DNA from 2 places in the Arthrobacter sp. B1I2 genome. Region 2 is predicted to be linked to the other one. Evidence: riboswitches for the same ligand, from Rfam matches in the RefSeq annotation. Region 2 holds a riboswitch; the other holds the start of a gene.

Region 1 (9,878 bases), 2.9 Mb from region 2:
GCACCCCGGTTTGCCGAAGTTGTCGCAGCGGAGCGCCCCCGCGATCTGCATCGTGACGCGCGCCGCCGCCGGGGTCCGTTCCGGCAGATGACGGAGTTTGCCGCTGCCAGCGGCATCGGCCAAAAAGCCGGCATCGCCCTTGCCGCCACGGGCCTGGTGCTGACGGTTACCGTGCCCGCCACGAGTCCCGTCATGGCGACCGACGCCGCCGGCAGCGCCCCCTTGGCAGCTTCCGCCGTCAGCCCCCAGCCGCAGATCTCCGCTGATATCGGAGCCCAGGTCGACTTCAGCCGCTCCGCCGTGGTGACCCAGGCCGACCCGGACGGGAAGCTGAAGCAGCTCCTGAGCGCCCAGTCCGCCGGCTCCGTCACGCGCGCCGCTTCGGCCGGCACCCTGGCCACACCGCTGGCATCCCTTGCCACCGCGTCCCCCTTCGGTTACCGGGTGAGTCCCATTACCGGAGGCTCCGGCGACTTCCACCGGGGACAGGACTTCGTGGCGCAGTGCGGGACCTCCGTCCTGGCCGCCGCTACAGGCACGGTGACCTTCGCAGGCTGGCACCAGTTCGGTGGCGGAAACCGCGTTGTCATAGACCACGGCAACGGGCTGGAGACCACGTACAACCACCTTTCATCCTTCAGCGTCAAGGTGGGCCAGACCGTCTCCCGCGGGGACGTTGTGGCACTGAGCGGCACCACCGGTGCCTCCACCGGCTGCCACCTGCACTTCGAGGTGCAGGTCAACGGCGAAGTGGTCGATCCGATGGGCTGGCTGTAACCGAATGATTGCTCACTCTCAGATTCCCGCAACCCGCCGTGACCTGAATGTGACATTGAACGAAAACTGCTGTACCGTCTAACTCGCGTCAACTTTTCCGAAGTTGACGCTCTTGTGCGGATTGCCTAACTCTGCCACCGCTCAAGGTCCGTTCGCATTTCATCGTCTGGCAGGGGCGGGGGAACCAATTTTGGTCTTCATTTCAGAAGGCCTTGGGGTTAAGTCACGAGCTTCCCAGGAAGCAGTGTGGCCGGGTGACTCCCATCCGAATCCGACAGCTCACCTCGCAGGCATTGGGAGAGGCTACCTTCGTGTCTTCACGCCATAATTCTGCGCGCCACCGTGCGCAAACGGTTCGCACCAGCCCGCTGGACGCCGTGTCCAAAGCCGTCAGTGCAAATGCCGGGACCGTAGGCCGCCAGGCTGCCGTTATGGCAGCGGCTTCGGGCCTCATCCTGAGCATGGGACTGCCGGCCACTGCAGCTGACACCACCGCTGGTGTCTCTGCGTCCACCGAGTCCGGTTCCGCCCAGACGGCCCTCGCCGTCACCGCCGCCCCCACGGCCACGGTGTCCTTCGAGCGTCCCGTCGTCAAGACCACTGCCGCTCCGAAGGTGGAACCGGTGCGTACCCAGTCCACGGCATCGGCGAACCGCGCCACCACGGCCGTCGCAGGCCAGGAGGCGTCTCCGGCTGCCAAGGCTGAAGAGACCGTGTCCGCTGCGGCAACCTCGGGCATTGCCGCCCTCGCCTACACCGGTATCGGCCACTCCTACGTATGGGGCGGCACCAGCCCCGTCACGGGCTGGGACTGCTCCGGGTTTGTGCAGTGGGTTTACGCCCAGGCCGGCATCAGCATCCCCCGCACCAACGCGTGGAGCATCATGACTCCCACCTCCGCCCCCCAGCCGGGTGACCTGGTTGTCCAGAACGGTGGCGCGCACGTCGGCATCTACGTCGGCAACGGCATGATGATCAGCGCACTCAACCCCTCCCAGGGCACGCTGCTCCACTCGCCCGCAGCCACCGGTACCTCGTCGTACTACCACTACAGCAAATAGTTCTTGGGCTCCGCGCTCCAAGGGCTTTTTCTTTGCCCAAAGCTTCTTCGCTAGAAACCACATCCCCGTTCGGGATGCGCCGGCGTACCCCCAAGATGCCGGCGCGTCCAACACCCTTCGCATGCCTACAAGCGGTTCGAAGGAAAAACGAAAGAGAGAACTGATGACGACTCGTGCCACCGCACGGCATCGCGCCGAGGCCACCAAAACCAACTCGATCGCTGTCATTGCCAAGGCTGTCAGCGACAACGCAGGCGGCATGGGCCGCCAGGCCGCGGTTATCGCTGCTGCTTCCGGCCTGGTCCTGACCAGCGGCATTGCGGCCAACGCTGCAGACGCCAACGTCAAGCGCGATTCCGCTCCGGTCTCCGCGCTGGAAGTTGAATCCGCCGTCGACGCCCCGATCTCCGCGGCATCCACCATCGCCATCAGCTACGAGAAGCCCGCCGTGACCACCACGCCGGCTCCCGTCGTCGAGCCTGAGCCCCAGGTCGAAGTGCAGGAAGCCGAGCCTGCTCCTGCCGCCCAGCCTGTTGCTGCTCCCAAGGTCACGGCTAAGGTTGCCACCGCGTCGGCTCCCGCCGCTCCCGCAGCCCAGGCTTCCGCCAGCGGCAAGGGCGCTGCAATCCTCTCCGCCGCCTACGCGCAGCTTGGTGTCATGCAGGACTGCACCATGCTGGTCACCAACTCCCTGGCCGCCGTCGGCATCCACTTCCATGACTGGCCTGCCGGCTACCTGTCCCTGGGCCGCACCGTGAGTGCAGCCGAAGCACAGCCGGGTGACCTTCTCTACTACGCTGACGGCGGCTCGGGCATGGCCCACATTGCTGTCTACGCCGGAAACGGCATGGCCGTCCACGGCGGCTACAACGGAAACCAGACCGTGGTCTTCAGCGCGAACGTCGGTTCCGGCCCCGTCTTCATCCGCGTCAACTAGGCTTTCGAGTGCCGGCCTGAACGGCCGTAGTCTGCAGGATGCTGTGAAGGACCCCCGCCATCGAGGCGGGGGTCCTTCGCGCTTAAGCGGACTGCGCCGTCCGCGTTGTGTCTCCGGGCGTTCGGCTGTGGAGAGCGCTTCCGGGTGGCGATTACCTGATTTTGTACTTCTTTGTTTACTCTTGTGGTGTCGATCCATAGCCCGGACATGCCGAGGGCAGCCGGCCCTCGTGCCCCTGACGGGTGCGGCCGTGAAGAGGTAAGTGCATGCGCACTCTCGTTCTGAATGCTGGATATGAACCGCTGGCGGTTATCACTTTCCGCCGGGCGCTGGTGCTTGTGCTCACGGGCAAAGCGAGCGTGGTGGCCGAAGGGGATGACCCCGTGGTGGGCCCCACCGACGTACTGGGCCGCCCGTCCGTGATCCTCCTCAACCGCTACATCCGGCCCCGATACAACCACTCCACGGCCGTGAGCCGCAGGGGCGTGCTCCGACGCGACGGGCATAAATGCGCCTACTGCGGCAAGGCGGCGCACACCATCGACCACGTGCACCCGAAATCGCGGGGCGGGGCCGATTCATGGGAGAACCTGGTGGCCGCCTGCCTGCGATGCAACAACGTCAAGGGCGACCATACTCCCGCCGAGATGGGATGGACCCTGCGGTTCGTGCCCGAGCCGCCGCACGGAACCATCTGGCAGATCAAAGAACTGGAGAAGCCCACGCCGGCCTGGGATCCGTTCCTGCTTCCGGAGCGCGCTGCCTGAGAAGCGGTGCCGCCGGCAGGTGTGCTGGCCGCTAGGCTGGGGGAGTGCACGTGAACAGGCAGGCCTTTGATGCGCTGATCCTGGCCGGGGGGAGGTCATCGCGGCTGGGCGGCGTACCCAAGCAGTCGCTGGTCTTCCAGGGCCAAACCCTCCTGGAACGCGCCGTCGCTGCCGCAGCCGGGGCCCGACAGACGGTCGTCGTTGGAGACATGGGTCCGCTGGCAAGCGAAGCACGGCCCTCACAGGCGCTGTCCCCGCCAACCTTGCCTCCCAATGTGCTGACCTGCCGGGAGGAGCCGCACTTCTCGGGCCCCGCGGCTGCCATTGCCGCCGGAGTGGATGCACTGGTGGAAAGAGGCGGACCGGCGCCGGCGCCGTACACCCTGGTTCTGGCCTGCGACATGCCACTGGCATCCCAGGCAGTGGCAGTGCTGCAGGATGCCCTGGCGCTGGTCACGGCTGGGCGTTGCAGCGGCGTCATGGCCCGCGCCGAAGATGCCAGGGCGCAGCCGCTGCTGGGTTTTTACCGCACAGCTGAGTTAACAAAGGCGTGTGCCGATCTTGCTGCCCGCAACGCATTGGTCAACGGCTCTGTCAGGGCGCTCCTTGCTAATCTGGACGTGCAGCTTGTCACAGTCCCCGCCGGGTCCACGTCCGATGTGGATACCTGGGATGACGCTGCCGCACTGGGGGTTGCCGCCGGGAACCAGAGTGGAAGCCAGGACCGGCATTCGGGCGGAGCAAACGTGGGAGGCAATTCGTGAAAAGCCAGGACGAAACGCTGGAGGAGTGGTGCAGGGCCCTGCTCCAGGCGTACAAGCTTGAGGATGTCCAGATAGACGTCAACGCGGTGCTGGCGCTTGCAGGCGTTGCGGCCCATGCCGTTGTCCGGCCGGCCGCGCCGCTCACCACTTTTATCGCCGGCTTCGCCGCGGGCCTCGCTGCCGCTCCCGGCAGGGAGATGGACGCCGAATCCATGGACGCGGCGCTGGCCGTTGCCCGTACCTTGGCCAAAGACTACGACGCCGAAGCCGCCGCCGGGACTCCCGGCGAATGACTGCAGAACCCCAAAGCGATCCTGAGGTGCCGCCAGGCAGTCAAGCGGGGGCGGGTGCAGACACAACGGAACCCGGCATATCTGAACCGGGCCCGTCTGAACCCGGCACATCTAAACCGGGCACAGCTGAACCGGACAGAACTGAAGAAGGGCATGCTGCCCCTCACCATCTGGCCCACACCTGGGTAGAAGCCCGGCAGGCGGCGTTTGATGCAGCCACCCCGATTCCTCCCGGTCCGGTGGCACTCCGGATAGCCTTGGGCCGCAAACTCGACCGGGACATCGTGGCCCTTCAGGACATGCCCCACTATGCCTCCTCCGCCATGGACGGCTGGGTGGTCAACGGAAGCGGCCCCTGGATCCCGGTGGAGCCCGGAACCCGGTTGGCGCCGCACCAGGCCAGCCCCATCGCCACGGGCGGCCTGATCCCCGCCGGCGGCAAGGCAGTTCTTCGTACCGAGAGTGCTGTCCTTGGCCGGGACGATGAGGGCCTCCCCGTCCTGCTGACCGGAGGCAAGGCGCGCCCCGGCGAGCCCCGCGCGGGAGAACACATCCGCAAGGCCGGGGAGGAAGCCCTGGAAGGGGACATCCTGGTCAAGGCGGGGGTGGAGCTCAATCCGGCACATCTGGCATTGGCTGCGCTGGCAGGCTACGACGAACTGCAGGTCCAGGGAAAGCCTGTGGTGCGCCTGGTGCTGACCGGGTCCGAGGTAGTGGAACACGGCACGCCGGCCCCCGGCCAGGTGCGCGACACCTTCGGCCCGCAGCTGCCGGACGTCGTGGGCATGCTGGGCGGCATTCCCGGAGGGCAGCAGCGGATCGGGGACTCCTATGCCGAATGGCTGGCCGCGCTCGAAGACGTGCTCCCGGACGCGCCGGACCTGCCGGCCGACGTCGTCATTACCACCGGGGGTACCGGACGCTCGGGAACGGACCACCTCCGGCGGGCGGTGGCTGACCTCGGCGGCCGGCTCATCATTGACGGCGTGGCCATGCGGCCGGGCCATCCCGTGGTTCTGGCCGAACTGCCGGATGGCCGCTTCGTCCTGGGCCTTCCCGGCAACCCGCTGGCGGCCATGATGGCGCTGTCCACCGTGGGTGCCCCGCTGCTGGCGGCGTTGGGGCACCGCGGCATTCCGGCGGTGGAGGAGGTGCCGTGCGGGACCATGATCGAGCCGGACCCCGGCCGTACCCGGCTGATGCCGTTCCGGCTGCTGTACGGCATGGCATCCCCGGCGCAGCATACGGGCCCCGGGATGATGCGCGGGCTGGCCGCTGCTGACGGAGTGCTGGTGGTGCCGCCGCACGGCGTGCAGCTGGGCGAGCCGGTGCACGCGTTCGCCCTGCCTTGGGGGCCGCCCATACCGCGCGCCCAGGAGGGTCCGGCCAAACCCAAACCGCGAAGCAACGTCCGGGGCGGCCAGCCCAAGGGCAAACCGGCAGCCAGTGGGCCCGTGGACTGGAGTGCACTCCTGGGCTGAGCCAGGTCCTCTTGGTGCCATGATGGAGTAATGAACAGGCAGGGTGGAACATGGGACGCGTAACCCAGCGCCGCAAGGTGCACAAGTATGTCCTGGACGGTTCGCCGGGAGCCCTGGAGTACCCGGTCCGCCACCGCGAAGACGTCCTCGCCGTGGAGGAACCGCTGGAAATCCGGCTGGGCAGGCTCTCCTACTCAGTCACCATGCGCACGCCCGGGGACGACTTTGACCTGGTGGCCGGGTTCCTGGTGTCCGAGGGGGTCATCTGGGCCCCCGAACAGCTGGTGTCGCTGCGCTTCTGCGCCGGCGAGGACGAGAACGGCGTCCAGACATTCAACGTGGTGGAGGCCCAGCTGCGGCCGGACGTCCCACTTCCCGACACAGGTCGCAGGGTCTACACGTCCAGCTCCTGCGGCATCTGTGGAACTGACTCGATCGAAGCGGTCCGGAAGTCCTCCCACTTCAGCCCGAAGGCGGACCCGCTGACGGTGGATGCAAAAGTCCTGGCCTCCCTGCCCGCGTTGCTGCGGAAGTCGCAGCGTGTCTTCGAGGACACCGGGGGAGTTCACGCGGCGGGCCTGTTCAGGATTGAGGACGACGGCGAGCCACGCCTCCTGTGCCTCCGCGAGGATGTTGGGCGGCACAATGCCGTGGACAAGGTTGTGGGCTGGGCGCTGCGCGAAGGCCTCCTGCCGCTGACCGGAACTGTCCTCCAGGTGTCCGGCAGGGCGTCCTTCGAGCTGGTGCAGAAAGCCTCCCTCGCGGGAATTCCCGTCCTGGCCGCCGTCAGTGCCCCTTCAAGCCTGGCTGTGGAACTGGCCGAAGCGAACGGGCTGACCGTGGCGGGCTTCAGCCGGGGTACCAGTTTCAATGTCTACGCCGGGGACTCCAGGATCCTGAGGCCCGTACCTGCCGTGCCCAGTGCGTAGGGTCCCCACGCCGGGCATAGGCGGCACCCGCTTTGCAACGGGGGTTGGTTGCCGTGCTGCCGGGCGGGTAGATTTGTCCATCGAATGGACCCGATGATCCAGTCCCGAGCCTAAAGAGGATTCATATTGCATGACGACCGGACCATCACGGAAGTCCGCCTGGCAAGGTTTGTGCGCGAGCGCATCGCACCTGCCGTGTACAGCAGGACAGTCCCCCTTGCCCTGAGCAGCTGGGAAGTCCCCGGCGAACCGGTCCCCGCGCTTGAAGCGATGCGGCAGGAGTTCCAGCCGCAGGAGCACGGCGCCGCCTGGGGCCGGCCCTGGGGCACTACCTGGCTGCGGCTGCAAGGGGAGGTGCCGGAATCCTGGGGCGGCGGCCCGGACACTGCGGTGGAGGTGGTGGTGGATCTGGGGTTCACCACCGAAGCGCCCGGGTTCCAGTGCGAGGGCATTGCCTGGCGGCCTGACGGCAGCATCATCAAGGCCATTTCACCCCGCAACCAGTACATCCCGTTGAAGCTATTGGGCGGCGGCATGGCGGTGGACTTCTACGTCGAGGCCGCGGCGAATCCGGACATGGCGCAGGGCTGGACCTTCGCCCCCACGCCGCTGGGCGACAAGGCGACCGCCGGGGGAGCGCCGCAGTACCGGCTGGGAAGCATCGCGATCGCTGAACTCAACCAGTGCGTGTGGGAACTCCAGCAGGACATCTGGACCCTGGCCGGCCTCATGGAACAGCTTCCGCTGGAGCTTCCCCGCCGGCACGAGATCCTCCGGGCCCTTGAACGCATGATGGACGTGATGGACCCTGACGACGTTGCCGGTACCGCGCCGGACGGACGGCACGCGCTCGCTGAAGTCCTCGCCCGCCCCGCGTATGCGTCCGCGCACCAGCTGGTTGCCACGGGGCACGCGCACATTGACTCCGCCTGGCTTTGGCCGGTCAGGGAAACCATCCGCAAATGCGCCAGGACCTTCGCCAATGTGGTGGCCCTGATGGATGAAGATCCACACTTTGTCTTCTCCTGTTCCTCGGCACAGCAGCTGGCCTGGATCAAGGAGCTGTACCCGGAGCTGTTCAGCCGGATCCGCGAAAAGGTGCGGGCAGGCCAGTTCGTGCCGGTTGGCGGCATGTGGGTGGAATCGGATACCAACATGCCCGGCGGCGAAGCCATGGCGCGTCAGTTCGTGGAGGGCAAGGGCTTCTTCCTGGCGGAATTCGGCATTGAGTGCAGGGAGGCATGGCTGCCGGACTCATTTGGCTACAGCGCTGCCCTGCCCCAGATCGTGAAAGCCGCAGGCAGCCGCTGGTTCCTCACCCAGAAGATTTCCTGGAACCAGACCAACAGGATGCCGCACCACACGTTCAACTGGGAGGGGATCGACGGCACCCGGCTGTTCACCCACTTCCCCCCGGTGGACACCTACAATTCTGACCTCAGCGGCAGGGACCTTGCCCACGCCGAGCGCAACTACCGGGACCACGGCCGCGGCACTGTGTCGCTGGTGCCGTTTGGTTACGGCGACGGCGGCGGCGGCCCCACCCGGGAAATGCTTGCGGCGGCGGCGCGTACGGCGGACCTGGAAGGGTCCCCCCGGGTCAGGATTGGCTCCGCGGAGAGTTTCTTCCGGCAGGCCGAGGAGGACTACCCGGCCCTGCCCGTCTGGGTGGGCGAGATGTACCTGGAACTGCACCGCGGCACGTACACCAGCCAGGCCCGCACCAAGAAGGGCAACCGGCGCAGCGAGCACCTGCTGCGTGAGGCGGAGCTGTGGTGCGCCACAGCTGCTGTCCGGAGTGGCGGCGCTTTCGACTACCCGGCCGCCGAGCTCAGGCGACTCTGGCAACTGGTGCTGCTGCAGCAGTTCCATGACATTCTGCCGGGCAGCTCCATTGCCTGGGTCCACCAGGACGCTGAGCGGAACTACCAGGCCATTGAGACCGCACTTGAAGCAATCATCGGCCAGGCTGCTGCAGCCATGCTGGGCTCCGGCGACCGGCAGTTCCTGCTCAACGCCGCCCCGCACGCCAGGGACGGGGTTCCCGCGCTGGCCGCGGGCGAACCCTTGGCGCTCCCGGAACCGGCGCAGGTCACCCCGCACGACGGCGGCTTCATCCTGGACAACGGAATTATCCGGGCCGTGATTGACGCGGACGGACTCCTCGCCTCCCTGCGCGACCACGCCAGTGGCCGCGAGGCCATCGCCCCAGGCCAGCGTGGCAACCTGCTGGAACTGCACCGGGACACTCCCAATGAGTGGGACGCCTGGGACATTGACGAGTTCTACCGGCGCAATGTCACGCCGCTGGTCCAGGCGGAGTCGGTCCACACGGTCACTGACGGCGGCAGCGCCGTCGTGGCGGTGGAGCGGCTGGCAGGCCACTCGCGGCTGAGCCAACGCATCTCGCTGGCCCCCGGCAGCCCATCATTGGAAATCACCACCTCGGTGGACTGGCAGGAGCGCGAAAAGCTGCTGAAGCTCGGCTTTGCCCTGGACGTGCGGGCAGACCGGTCGGCCGCCGAAACGCAGTTCGGCCACGTCTTCCGGCCGACCCACACCAACACCTCGTGGGAGGCCGCGAAGTTCGAAATCTGCGCCCATCGGTGGATCCACGTGGGCGAACCCGGCTATGGGGTGGCAGTGGCCAACTCATCCACCTACGGCCATGACGTGGGCCGGAGTATCAGGGAATCCGACGGCGGGACCACCACCCAGGTGCGCCTGTCCCTGCTGCGGGCTCCGAAGTTCCCCGACCCCGACGCCGACCGGGGACGCCAGGAGCTGACGGTGACCATCCGCCCTGGTGCTGATATTGCCGACGCCGTCCAGGAGGGGTACCGGACCAACCTGGCACCCCGGCTGGTAC
Region 2 (9,878 bases):
GGCCCTCTTCGGTTCCGTCGTCTCCGCCCAGGCCGCGCTGGTGGCACGCTGGATGCTGGTGGGGTTTGTGCACGGGGTCATGAATACGGACAACATGACCATTTCAGGGGAAACAATCGACTACGGCCCCTGCGCGTTCATGGATGCGTTCAATCCCGCCGCCGTCTACAGCTCCATCGATGTCAGCGGACGGTACGCCTACGCCAACCAGCCGGTGCTTGCCGAATGGAACCTTGCCCGGCTCGCGGAGGCGATGCTGCCGCTCATCGACGCGGACCAGGAGAAGGCGGTTGCCCCCGCGGTGGAGGTGCTGGGACAGTTCCGCGGACAATACAGCAGGGCATGGTCCAGCGGCATGAAAACCAAGCTCGGCCTGGTAATCAATGCGGAAAGTAACGACGCCGCCGCGTCCGGCCTGGTGGACGATGCCATCGCCATTCTGAAGGACGGCCCGGTGGACTACACCTTGTTCTTCCGGAACCTCGGCAAGGCGGCCCGGGGCGACCTCCGCCCCGTGCGCGGTATGGTTCTTGACCTGGCCGCATTCGACGCCTGGGCTGAGCGGTGGCAGGCCATGAAACCCGACGCGGTGCTGATGGACAGCGTTAATCCGGCCTATATCCCCCGCAACCACCTCCTGGAGGAGGCACTGTCCGCAGCCACTGAAGGAAATCTGGCTCCTGTGCAGCAGCTGCTGGAGGCGGTCGGGGAGCCCTTTACCGAGCGGCCGGGGCTGGAGCGCTACGCGGAAGGCGCCCCCGAAGATTTCGGCAACTACATGACTTTCTGCGGGACCTGACGGCTTCCGGCCTCCGGGTGACAGAACGACAGGAGGGCGGCGGCCGGGATACCCGGCTGCCGCCCTCCTGTTTGAAGCCAGCTTCGCTGTGGCGAAGCGTCGCGAAGACTAGGCCACGCGAACCGCGGAGTAGCCGCCGAGCCAGCTGATGGAGTGAACCTCCGTGCTGTAGCCGTTGACGCCGCCGCTGACAACCTTGCCGTCGCCGGCGTAAACGCCCACGTGGCCGGAGGTGATGATCAGGTCGCCGGGGGCGGGAGCGCCGACGACTGCTCCGTACTGGAAGAACTGGGTGGGGGCAAGGTCGCCGACGCTCTTGCCGACGGAGCGCAGTGCCTTCTCAACCATGGCGGTGCAGTCCTGGTTCACGCCGACCTGGCCGTAAGCGGATGCCAGGATGGCGGCACCGGTGCCCGTGCCGGTGGCGGCTGCCACCGGGGTGGCGGAAGCGTAGGACATGTTCATGCCGGTGTTTGCCGGCGCGGTGGCGGCTGCAGCCTGGACAGGTGCAGCTGCAGGGGCCGGTGCCGGCGCTGCTGCCGGTGCCGCCGTGTAGCCTGCGCCCGGGATCTGGATCTGGTCGCCGGGGAAGATCACCGAGGACAGTCCCAGGCCATTGGCGGACAGGACGTCGTTGAGGCTGACGCCGTGGGCAGCCGCGATGGCGCCGAGGGTGTCACCGGAAACGACGGTGTGGATGTTGCCTGCTGCCGCTGCGGGGGCTGCTGCCGGGGCGGCAGGTGCGGAGTATGCCTGGACGCTGGTGTTCTCAGTGGTGTCCGGACCGGTTACACCGGCGTGGGCCGGGGCGCCGACGCCAAAGGCAATGCCGGACGCTGCAGCAACGGCGAGCGCCGGGCGGCCCAGCGACCGGGCCTGGGACTTGGCTGTTGCGGCGAGGCCCTCGAGCACAATGGAGCGGGCCGGAGTCGCGCGGTGACGGGCAGAAATGGAAATTTTTGACACGGTTGATCGCCTCTCCCATGCCTGCGGGGTGAGCTGTCGGGTTCGGGCTGGAGATACCCGGCCGGAAGCGGCTCCGCGAAGAATGGAAGCGCTAACGACTTAACCCCAAGGCCACAAGTGGCCGTGGAAACTTGGTTCCCCCGTCCCTGCCAGCTGGAAAGCGGTTGAATCCCATGATCAGTGGCAGGGCTCGGCATACTGATGGGAATGTCCCGACTGAGAGGGACACCAGAAGACAATAACCCACCTGCACTGCCATTGTCACATTTGGATAACATACGAGCTTCGCCTCTCAATTCCGCAAACGTCTGGATGTAACGGTAATTCCCAGGACGACCTCGGGTGATGGGCAAAGAACCCGGCAACGGTAACAACGCGGACACGGCCGCCTCCTTCAGCCTCGAATCCGAAGGTACGCTCCAGGCACATTGCCCCTGTTCGTGACCAACCGGGGCATCTTTGGTCAGGGGCCCGATGGTATTGGCTGACGCGCTAGGCTGTCCCCATGCCAGATTTCGACCGGTTCCGTGCGCTGCTCGAAGAGGAGCGGGCGCGACGGGCGGCACTGTTGCCGGCCCTGCGGGCCGACATCGACGCAGCGAATTCGGCCCGCCAGGACTCCAATGTCGACGACGAACACGATCCGGAAGGCGCCACGATCGCCTTCGAACTCTCGCAGGCGTCGGCGCTCCTGCAGCAAAGTTCGGCCGGGCTGGACCAGATTGAGGCGGCGCTGGCACGGCTGGCCGGTGGAACCTATGGATCCTGCGCCGTGTGCGGGGAACCCATCGCCGAGGGCAGGCTGGAAGCGCGGCCGTGGACGCCGTTTTGTATCCATCACGCCTCCTCGGGGCGTGCGCGGTGACGGATACGGCGGACGTCGTGTCCGCCGCAGCGGATTTCGTTGACCGGACCCTTCAGAATGAGGGCGCCTGGTACCGGGCGGACGACGTCGGAAACCGGCTGGGCGGCGCGCTGGCCTCTTATGGTTCCTCCGTGGGCGCCGTTCGCGGAACGGTACGCGACGTCCTGCGCAAGTTCAAGGACCTGGACCGCGACGGAACCGTCATGCTGGCCTCCGCCCTGTGGGGACAGCCGAGGCCAGGCTCCCGTCCTGTTTTCGAGCGCCGGCTGGCTGCCGTGGTGCTGCTGCAGTCCCGGGTACGGCTGCTCCAACACTCGGACCTGACCCGTTTGGAAGGCTTCCTCCGCACAGCCCAGGCAGCGGATCTGACCGACCCCCTGCTCACCGATGTCCTGGTGCCCCTGCTGGCGGGGATGGGGGAGCGTGAGCGGCGGCGGGCCGGCATTGTGCTGGCACGGTGGCGGCAGGACCCGGACCCCCAGCTGCAGGCGGCGGCTGTTGCCCTTACGAAGGAATTGACCCCGTAAAACGGACCAAGCAAGGAGACCCACATGAACGAGCCGTTTGATCTTGAGCGCTTTGTTGCCGCCCAAAACACAGGCGGAACCTATGAGCAGGCGTTGGGGGAGCTGCAGGTCGGCAGGAAGGCCGGGCACTGGATGTGGTTCATCTTCCCGCAGGTCGCCGGGCTGGGACGGAGTGCCATGTCGCGTAAGTACGCCATCTCCTCACTGGCTGAAGCCCGGGCCTACCTGGACCACGACGTGCTGGGCCCGCGGCTGCTGGAGTGCGCGGTGGTCCTTGCAAACCACGCCGACCAGTCGGCCGAGGACATTTTTGGCGGCATCGACGCAAAGAAACTCCGCTCCTGCATGACACTGTTTCTCCGGGCGGCACCCGGAGAAACAGTGTTCAAGACAGTCCTGGCCCAGTTCTTTAACGGCGAGCCCGACCCTGCCACCGACGAACTCCTGGCGGGCCAGGATGAAGCGGGCTGACCTCCGGGCGCGCCGGGGGCCAGCCGCTTGCCGCGTGGGGACAGCTAGGGCGTAGGGCTGCCGCCGTTGACGTTCAGCGTTTCGCCCACCACGTAGCTTGACTCCGGGGACGCCAGGAAGACGTAGGCGGGGGCCAGTTCGGCGGGCTGGCCTGCCCGGCCCAGCGGGGTGGACTGGCCGAACTCCGGCAGTTGCTCCTTTGGCTGGCCGCTGCTGACCTGCAAGGGCGTCCAAATGGGGCCGGGAGCCACGGCGTTCACCCGGATACCCTTGGGCGCCAGCTGCTGGGCCAGGCCCTTGGTGAAGTTGTTGATGCTGGCCTTGGTGGTGGCGTAGTCCACCAGGGTGGGGGACGGGTTGTAGGCCTGGATGGACGTGGTGTTAATGATGGTCGAGCCCGGGGGCATATGCGGCACGGCGGCCTTGGTCACCCAGAACATCGCGTAGACGTTCGTCTTCAGGGTGTGGTCGAACTGCTCGTCGGTGATGTCCTGCAGGTCTTCCTGGGCCACCTGTTTCCCGGCGTTGTTGACCAGGATGTCCACTCCGCCCAGGACGGCAACCGCCGTGTCCACCAGGTCCCGGCATACTGCGGAGTCCTTGAGGTCACCCGGCACCTTGACCGCCTTGCGGCCTGCCGCTTCAATGATCCCGGCGATGCGCGAGGCGTCCTCTTCTTCCTGCGGCAGGTAGGAAAGGACGACGTCGGCGCCTTCCCTTGCAAAGGCAATCGCCGTTGCAGCTCCAATGCCGGAGTCCGCACCGGTGACAATCGCCCGGCGGCCTTCCAGCCTGCCGGTGCCGCGGTAGGTTTCTTCGCCCAGGTCAGCCTTGGGCTCCAGTTCGGCGTCAAGCCCCGGCTCGGGCTGGTGCTGTTTGGGCGGGGAAATCTGTTCGTAGGCAGTCACGGGATTACGGAAGGTGTACTGGTCAGTCATGGTGGTCCTCCTGTTCGTGCGGACACGGGCTGGTTCGTCGCCCCGGATAGTGAAGCAAACTGCGATCGCGCCAATTAGGGCAGTAAAGCCATATTTACAGCAAAAAGGTAAGCATGCTTACGGTTATTAGCCTAGGCAATGACTGCGAGTTCTGCCAAGCGCCTGGCGGGGTCAGTCGCGGTGGACCTCAACCAGCCTGACCTCCGCGAGCCGGCCGGCGTCGACCACCGCCTCCATGAAGGTGCACGCCGGCTTGCGGCGCCGGTCCGTGGGGGACCCCGGGTTCAGCAGCCGCAGCCCGTTCGGCGTCACCGTGTCCCAGGGGATATGGCTGTGACCGAACACCAGGACATCGGCGTCGGGGTACATCACGTCGCACCGCAGTTCGCGGCCCTTGGCCTGCCCGGTCTCGTGGACCATGGCAAAGCGCACACCGTCAAGGGCCACCGTGGCCGTTTCGGGCAGGCGCCGGCGCAGTTCCGGGCTGTCATTGTTGCCGTGGACGCCCAGGAGCCGCTTGCTCCGGCGCTCGAATTCGTCCAGCAGTCCCGCCTCCACCCAGTCGCCGGCGTGGAACACCACGTCGGCATCGTCGACGGCGCGCCACACCTGGGCGGGCAGGCTCCCGGCGCGTTTGGGCACGTGGGTATCGGCAACCAGGACAAGGTTCAAGGGCATACCGGGCATCCTGCCATAGGGCCCTGTTCCGGTGTAGCCGTGGGCCGTAATCTGGGGGCTCGGAGGTGATTGCCATGGAGGCAGCCCAAGGCGACCGGATCGTCGTACGCGGCAGGACCGTGGGGTCTTCGGACCGGCACGGCGTGATTCTGGAAGTTCGCGGCCAGGGCGGAAGCCCGCCCTACCTTGTCCGCTTCGACGACGGGCACGAAACCGTCATGTATCCCGGCGGTGATTTCGCCGTCGACCACGGACCCAGGACCTGACGGCCCGGCGGGAATGCCCCCCGCCGCTTCACCTGCCGGCGCTTCACCTGTCAGACTGGGGCAATGGATTTCTTTCCGTCCGCCAGCACGTCCTCCACTCCGCCGCCACGCACCGGTCCCCGGGACCCGGGCGACGCCTGGGTGGAAGGGGAGCGCGGCCGGTACTGGGGCAGGTTCGGCGCGGCCGGCGTCCTGGCCTACGACCCCGCCAAGGGCGTGCTGCTGCAGCACCGCGCCGTGTGGAGCCACAACGGCGGAACGTGGGGGCTGCCCGGCGGGGCACTCCATGAGGGCGAGGAACCAATTGACGGCGCGCTCCGCGAAGCCCACGAGGAGGCTGCCGTCCCGCCGGAAAGCGTGGAAGTGCTGTTCACCTCGGTCCTGGACCACGGCTACTGGTCCTACACCACCGTGGTAGTGCGCGTGCGCGAATCCTTCGAGCCTGTCATCAGCGATCCTGAAAGCATCGCGCTGCTCTGGATTCCGGTGGCTGAGGTGGACTCCCTGGAGCTCCACCCGGGGTTCGCGGCATCCTGGCCGGACCTGGTGGCACGGCTGGACACCGACGAGCCCTGGTAAGCCGGCCCTTGTTTTGAACTGCTCCCTGAAAAGTGGACTGAAGAATCAGTTCGTACTTCCGGGGAGCAGTTCCATGCAGGACAGCAGCCAGTGCGCGTCGCAATTCAAGGTATGTCCGGCGCGGAATTAGGTACCCCCTACTGGTGCTGCCGGCATGTGCACGCCGGATGCTCCAAGCTACGGCGAAGTCGAGGATGCTGAATTGCTGGGCAGGTGACCGGGCAACCCACCGTAGTAGCTCTGATGTGTCGCGTTTCCGGGGCACGTCCCGTTGGCTGAACATGAATCCGTGCAACGAAGCAAGGTTGGTGAGCCAGTTGTCTATTCCTCTCGTGTCACCGGGTGCAACATCAAGACCAGGCGCACTGCCGGGCAGAGTTCCGGCAGGGGCCCGGATCCCGGCCATGCTCCGGCGGCCCAATCAGGAGACACCATGATCGGTGTGGTGGATGCCCCCGGCCGCAACGAGGGACGCGTGAGGCCCCGCGATGTGGGGTTCGCGCTGGCAGGTCTCGTGTCGTTGGTGCTCACTGTAGCGGCGGCCTCCACCGTGGCCGTCCCCGTGAACAGCGACCTCGGCCACGTCGCCGTACTGCCCTACCCGTACTGGATAGGGCTCGTGCTACTTAATATCACCTTCGTCGTGGCGCTGCGGGGGAATGCGGGGAGCCCGGTGAGCCGCGCAGTCATGGCGTGGCTCCTCGGGGTGCTCGTGGTGGAGCTATTTGGGACCGCGGCGTTTGTAACCGACATACCCCGGGGCGAAGTAGCGTTCGGACACCTTGGAATCGCCGACGCTCTGTCGAGCACACAGGTAGTAGATCCGAAAATTGATGCGTACTTCAATTGGCCGGGCTTCTTTGCCCTCCTGGCCACGGTAATCAAGGCAACCGGTCTCGAACCGGTGAGCATAGCCCTGTGGGCTCCGGTGCTTAACGTGGGGTTGTGGCTCGCCGCCCTGGGGGTGCTTACGCGATCCTTGACCGCTGATCCGCGGCGGCGCTGGCTTGTGCTGTGGCTTTTCTGTCTCGGTAACTGGCAGGACCAGGACTACCTCTCCCCCCAGGCTTTCGCCTTCTTCCTGTACCTCGTTGTGATCGCCCTGCTCGTCGGCCCGTTGGCCGCGCACCCCGGCACCTTCGGCGGCTTCCGGCCCGCCGATCTGGCGGTTTGGTGGCGAGGGCGGTCGCCCCGGGAGTGCCGGCCAGGGCACCGGGTGGGCGCGTTCGTGGTCGCCCTCCTGCTTGTCGCGGTTATCTGCGCAAGCCACCAGTTGACGCCCTTCGTAATGCTCATTGCCATGACCGCGCTCAACCTGAGCGGGCGTGTCTGGACCAGCAGGCTGCCCCTGATCACCGCTGTGGTGCTTGTGCTCTGGCTGATTTACCCGGCAAGTGCATACCTCACCGGACACCCGCCCCTCGAGGACGCCGGATTCCAAGGTGCGGTTGCGGCTAATGTCCTTGACCGCGTCACTGGGACCCCGGGTCACTCGCTCGTGGTGCAGGTTCGAATGATCCTGACCCTCGTACTGTGGGGCCTCGCCGCGGCAGGGGCGGTACGCGACTGGCGCAAAAAGCGCCTCGACGTCCGCGTGGTTCTCCTTGCAGTCACCCCACTGTTGGTCTTCCCGATGCAGTCATACGGCGGAGAAATGCTCATCCGCGTTTCGCTGTTCGCGCTGCCCTTCATCGCCCTGCAGGCGTCCTCGATCCTCCTGGCAAAGGACGGCAGCACACGCCTTCCGTTCCTGGCCGTGTTGGGCCTCGTGCCCACTTTCTTGTTGCTGTCCGTGCTGGTCGCGACCAGCAGGTTCGGAAACACAAAATTCGACATATTCACCGACAATGAGACGGCCGCCGTCGCCGAAGTCGAGCGCCTCGCACCTCACGGAGCAGCAATCATTTCCGCTGCCCATCCCACACCATGGCGAAGCGACGCCTACCTGGAGCACCGGTACCGGACCATGGACGAGTTGTGCCGACGAGACCTGTCAGCAGCGACCTGCGGCCCAGTCTTCTACAACTACGGCCGGCATAACCCTGCCGGTGCCTTCGTGCTGCTCATGCGATCAACAGAGGCAAGCCTCGAGCTCCAAGGGCAGAGCACCGAACGGAACTCCACCGAACTGGAAGACTGGCTTAGGGCCCAAGACGGCGTAGAGCTCGTATTCAGCAACACCGACGCGCGTATCTACCGGTTGCCGCCGCCATAAGCAGGAGAAACACTCTTGTCTGCGGGCTAGTAGCCTTCGCCGTACTCTGCGGTCACCAGGATGGGCAGGTGGTCCGAATTTCCGCGCGGCAGCGTTTCCACGCTGGCAATGTCCAGGCCCAGTGACGTAGCGAAGTCGAAATGGCCCTTGAACACCTTGTACCGCGTGTATGTGCGCCTGTTGCTAAGTGAGAGGGCGTAGCCGGAGTTCTTCATGTGCATGTCCAGGTTCTTGGTGAAGAACGGGTAGTTGAAGTCGCCCACCATCAGGGTCATCAGGCCACTGCCCATGCTCAGCAGTTCGGCGTGGGCTGCGTGGATCTGCTTCCTCCGCAGCGAGTTCGACGCCGTCAGCGGGGCTGCGTGGAACGAGCCGATTACCAGCTCGTGCTGGGTTTCGTTGTCCATGAGCCGGGTGCCGATGAGCCGCTCATGGGCCGGGGCCAGGACCCGGTCATGCATCGATTTCTTCAAGGCGAAGGACTGCGTGTCCAGTGCCGTAAACCGGCTGGTGCGGTAGTAGATGGCCAGCCCCAGCCGGTTGCCCTTGGTGGCATCAGCCAAATGCAGGGGGCCCAGGGTCTCCGGAAGGTCGCTTGAATCCACTTCCTGGAGGCACAGCGCATCGATGTCATGGTTCCGTGCCAGCGCGAGAAGCTCGCCACTGGCTGTGTGTTTGCGGAGGTTGTAGCTGATGACGCGCATGAAACACCTCTTTTTGAGGGTTGCTGACAGGACCAGTTCCTGAGTCTAGTCCGATTGCCACCTGCACCCGCCAACATTTCGTTGCCTGCCGCAGCGCGCCGCCCTCCGCGCCGGGAGATAGAGTTAGTGCCAATTCACTGAGATTCCGTAAGGGGCCAGCCTTGACTGCAGACCTGCCCGAACTTGCCGGGGGCAACTTCTACTACATGGACCTTGGCGGCGGCCGGTTCCGGTCCACCATCCACGCCCAGGGTGCCTGGAACGCCCACGAACAGCACATGGCTCCCGCCTCCGGGCTGATGGCAGATGTCCTGGAACGGCACCAGCCGCGGGAGGACATGCGAATGGCCCGGATCAGCTACGAGATCCTCGGTCTGATCCCGGGCGGCGAGTTCCGGATTGACACCACAACGCTGCGGCCCGGCAGGACCATCGAGCTGGTGCAGGCCGAACTGGTGGCCGGAAGCCGGACCGCGATCCGTGCCACCGGGTGGCGAATGCTGACCAGTGACACCGGTGAGGTGGCCGCCGTCGAGGACGCCGCGATACCCGGCCCGGACGAATGCAAGCCCTATGATGGCTCCGCCGTCTGGCCGGGAGGCTACATCCGGTCCCTTGAAATGAGGGTGGCCGAAGGGCACCGGCCGGGTGCCGGGAAAGTATGGCTCCGCACCGACCACCCCCTGACCGACCGCGCGGACAGCGGGGACTTCGCGCGGCTCATGGGGCTGGTGGATACCGCCAACGGCATCGCTGCCCGGGTGCCCCCGGGCAAGGACAGCTATGCGTTCCCCAACCTTGACCTGCAGATCCACATGTACCGGCGCCCCGAAGGGGAGTGGCTGGGACTGGACAATGCTGTGTCGTTCG

What was found. A riboswitch is a leader RNA that binds a small molecule or an ion and turns the genes downstream of it on or off. The one in region 2 is predicted to bind cyclic di-AMP.
Region 1: linked by a shared signal. The riboswitch ahead of QFZ57_RS00765 (C40 family peptidase) and the one ahead of QFZ57_RS14100 (LysM peptidoglycan-binding domain-containing protein) in region 2 are both predicted to bind cyclic di-AMP.

Annotation. Positions count from the first base shown of each region.
Region 1 is NZ_JAUSYC010000001.1:159,680-169,557, reverse strand. Features, by position in the region: gene QFZ57_RS00770 (M23 family metallopeptidase) at 1-777, shown strand, start outside; cyclic di-AMP (ydaO/yuaA leader) riboswitch at 906-1,084, shown strand; gene QFZ57_RS00765 (C40 family peptidase) at 1,155-1,838, shown strand; gene QFZ57_RS00760 (NlpC/P60 family protein) at 2,002-2,775, shown strand; gene QFZ57_RS00755 (HNH endonuclease) at 3,042-3,542, shown strand; gene mobA (molybdenum cofactor guanylyltransferase) at 3,593-4,306, shown strand; gene QFZ57_RS00745 (DUF6457 domain-containing protein) at 4,303-4,599, shown strand; gene QFZ57_RS00740 (molybdopterin molybdotransferase MoeA) at 4,596-6,080, shown strand; gene fdhD (formate dehydrogenase accessory sulfurtransferase FdhD) at 6,131-7,009, shown strand; gene QFZ57_RS00730 (alpha-mannosidase) at 7,136-9,878, shown strand, end outside.
Region 2 is NZ_JAUSYC010000001.1:3,020,022-3,029,899, forward strand. Features, by position in the region: gene QFZ57_RS14095 (protein adenylyltransferase SelO) at 1-799, shown strand, start outside; gene QFZ57_RS14100 (LysM peptidoglycan-binding domain-containing protein) at 908-1,765, opposite strand; cyclic di-AMP (ydaO/yuaA leader) riboswitch at 1,769-1,941, opposite strand; gene QFZ57_RS14105 (TraR/DksA family transcriptional regulator) at 2,271-2,630, shown strand; gene QFZ57_RS14110 (DNA alkylation repair protein) at 2,627-3,157, shown strand; gene QFZ57_RS14115 (DUF1810 domain-containing protein) at 3,182-3,628, shown strand; gene QFZ57_RS14120 (glucose 1-dehydrogenase) at 3,673-4,566, opposite strand; gene QFZ57_RS14125 (metallophosphoesterase family protein) at 4,738-5,244, opposite strand; gene QFZ57_RS14130 (DUF1918 domain-containing protein) at 5,319-5,510, shown strand; gene QFZ57_RS14135 (NUDIX domain-containing protein) at 5,574-6,089, shown strand; gene QFZ57_RS14140 (glycosyltransferase) at 6,523-8,304, shown strand; gene QFZ57_RS14145 (endonuclease/exonuclease/phosphatase family protein) at 8,331-9,008, opposite strand; gene QFZ57_RS14150 (thioesterase family protein) at 9,170-9,878, shown strand, end outside.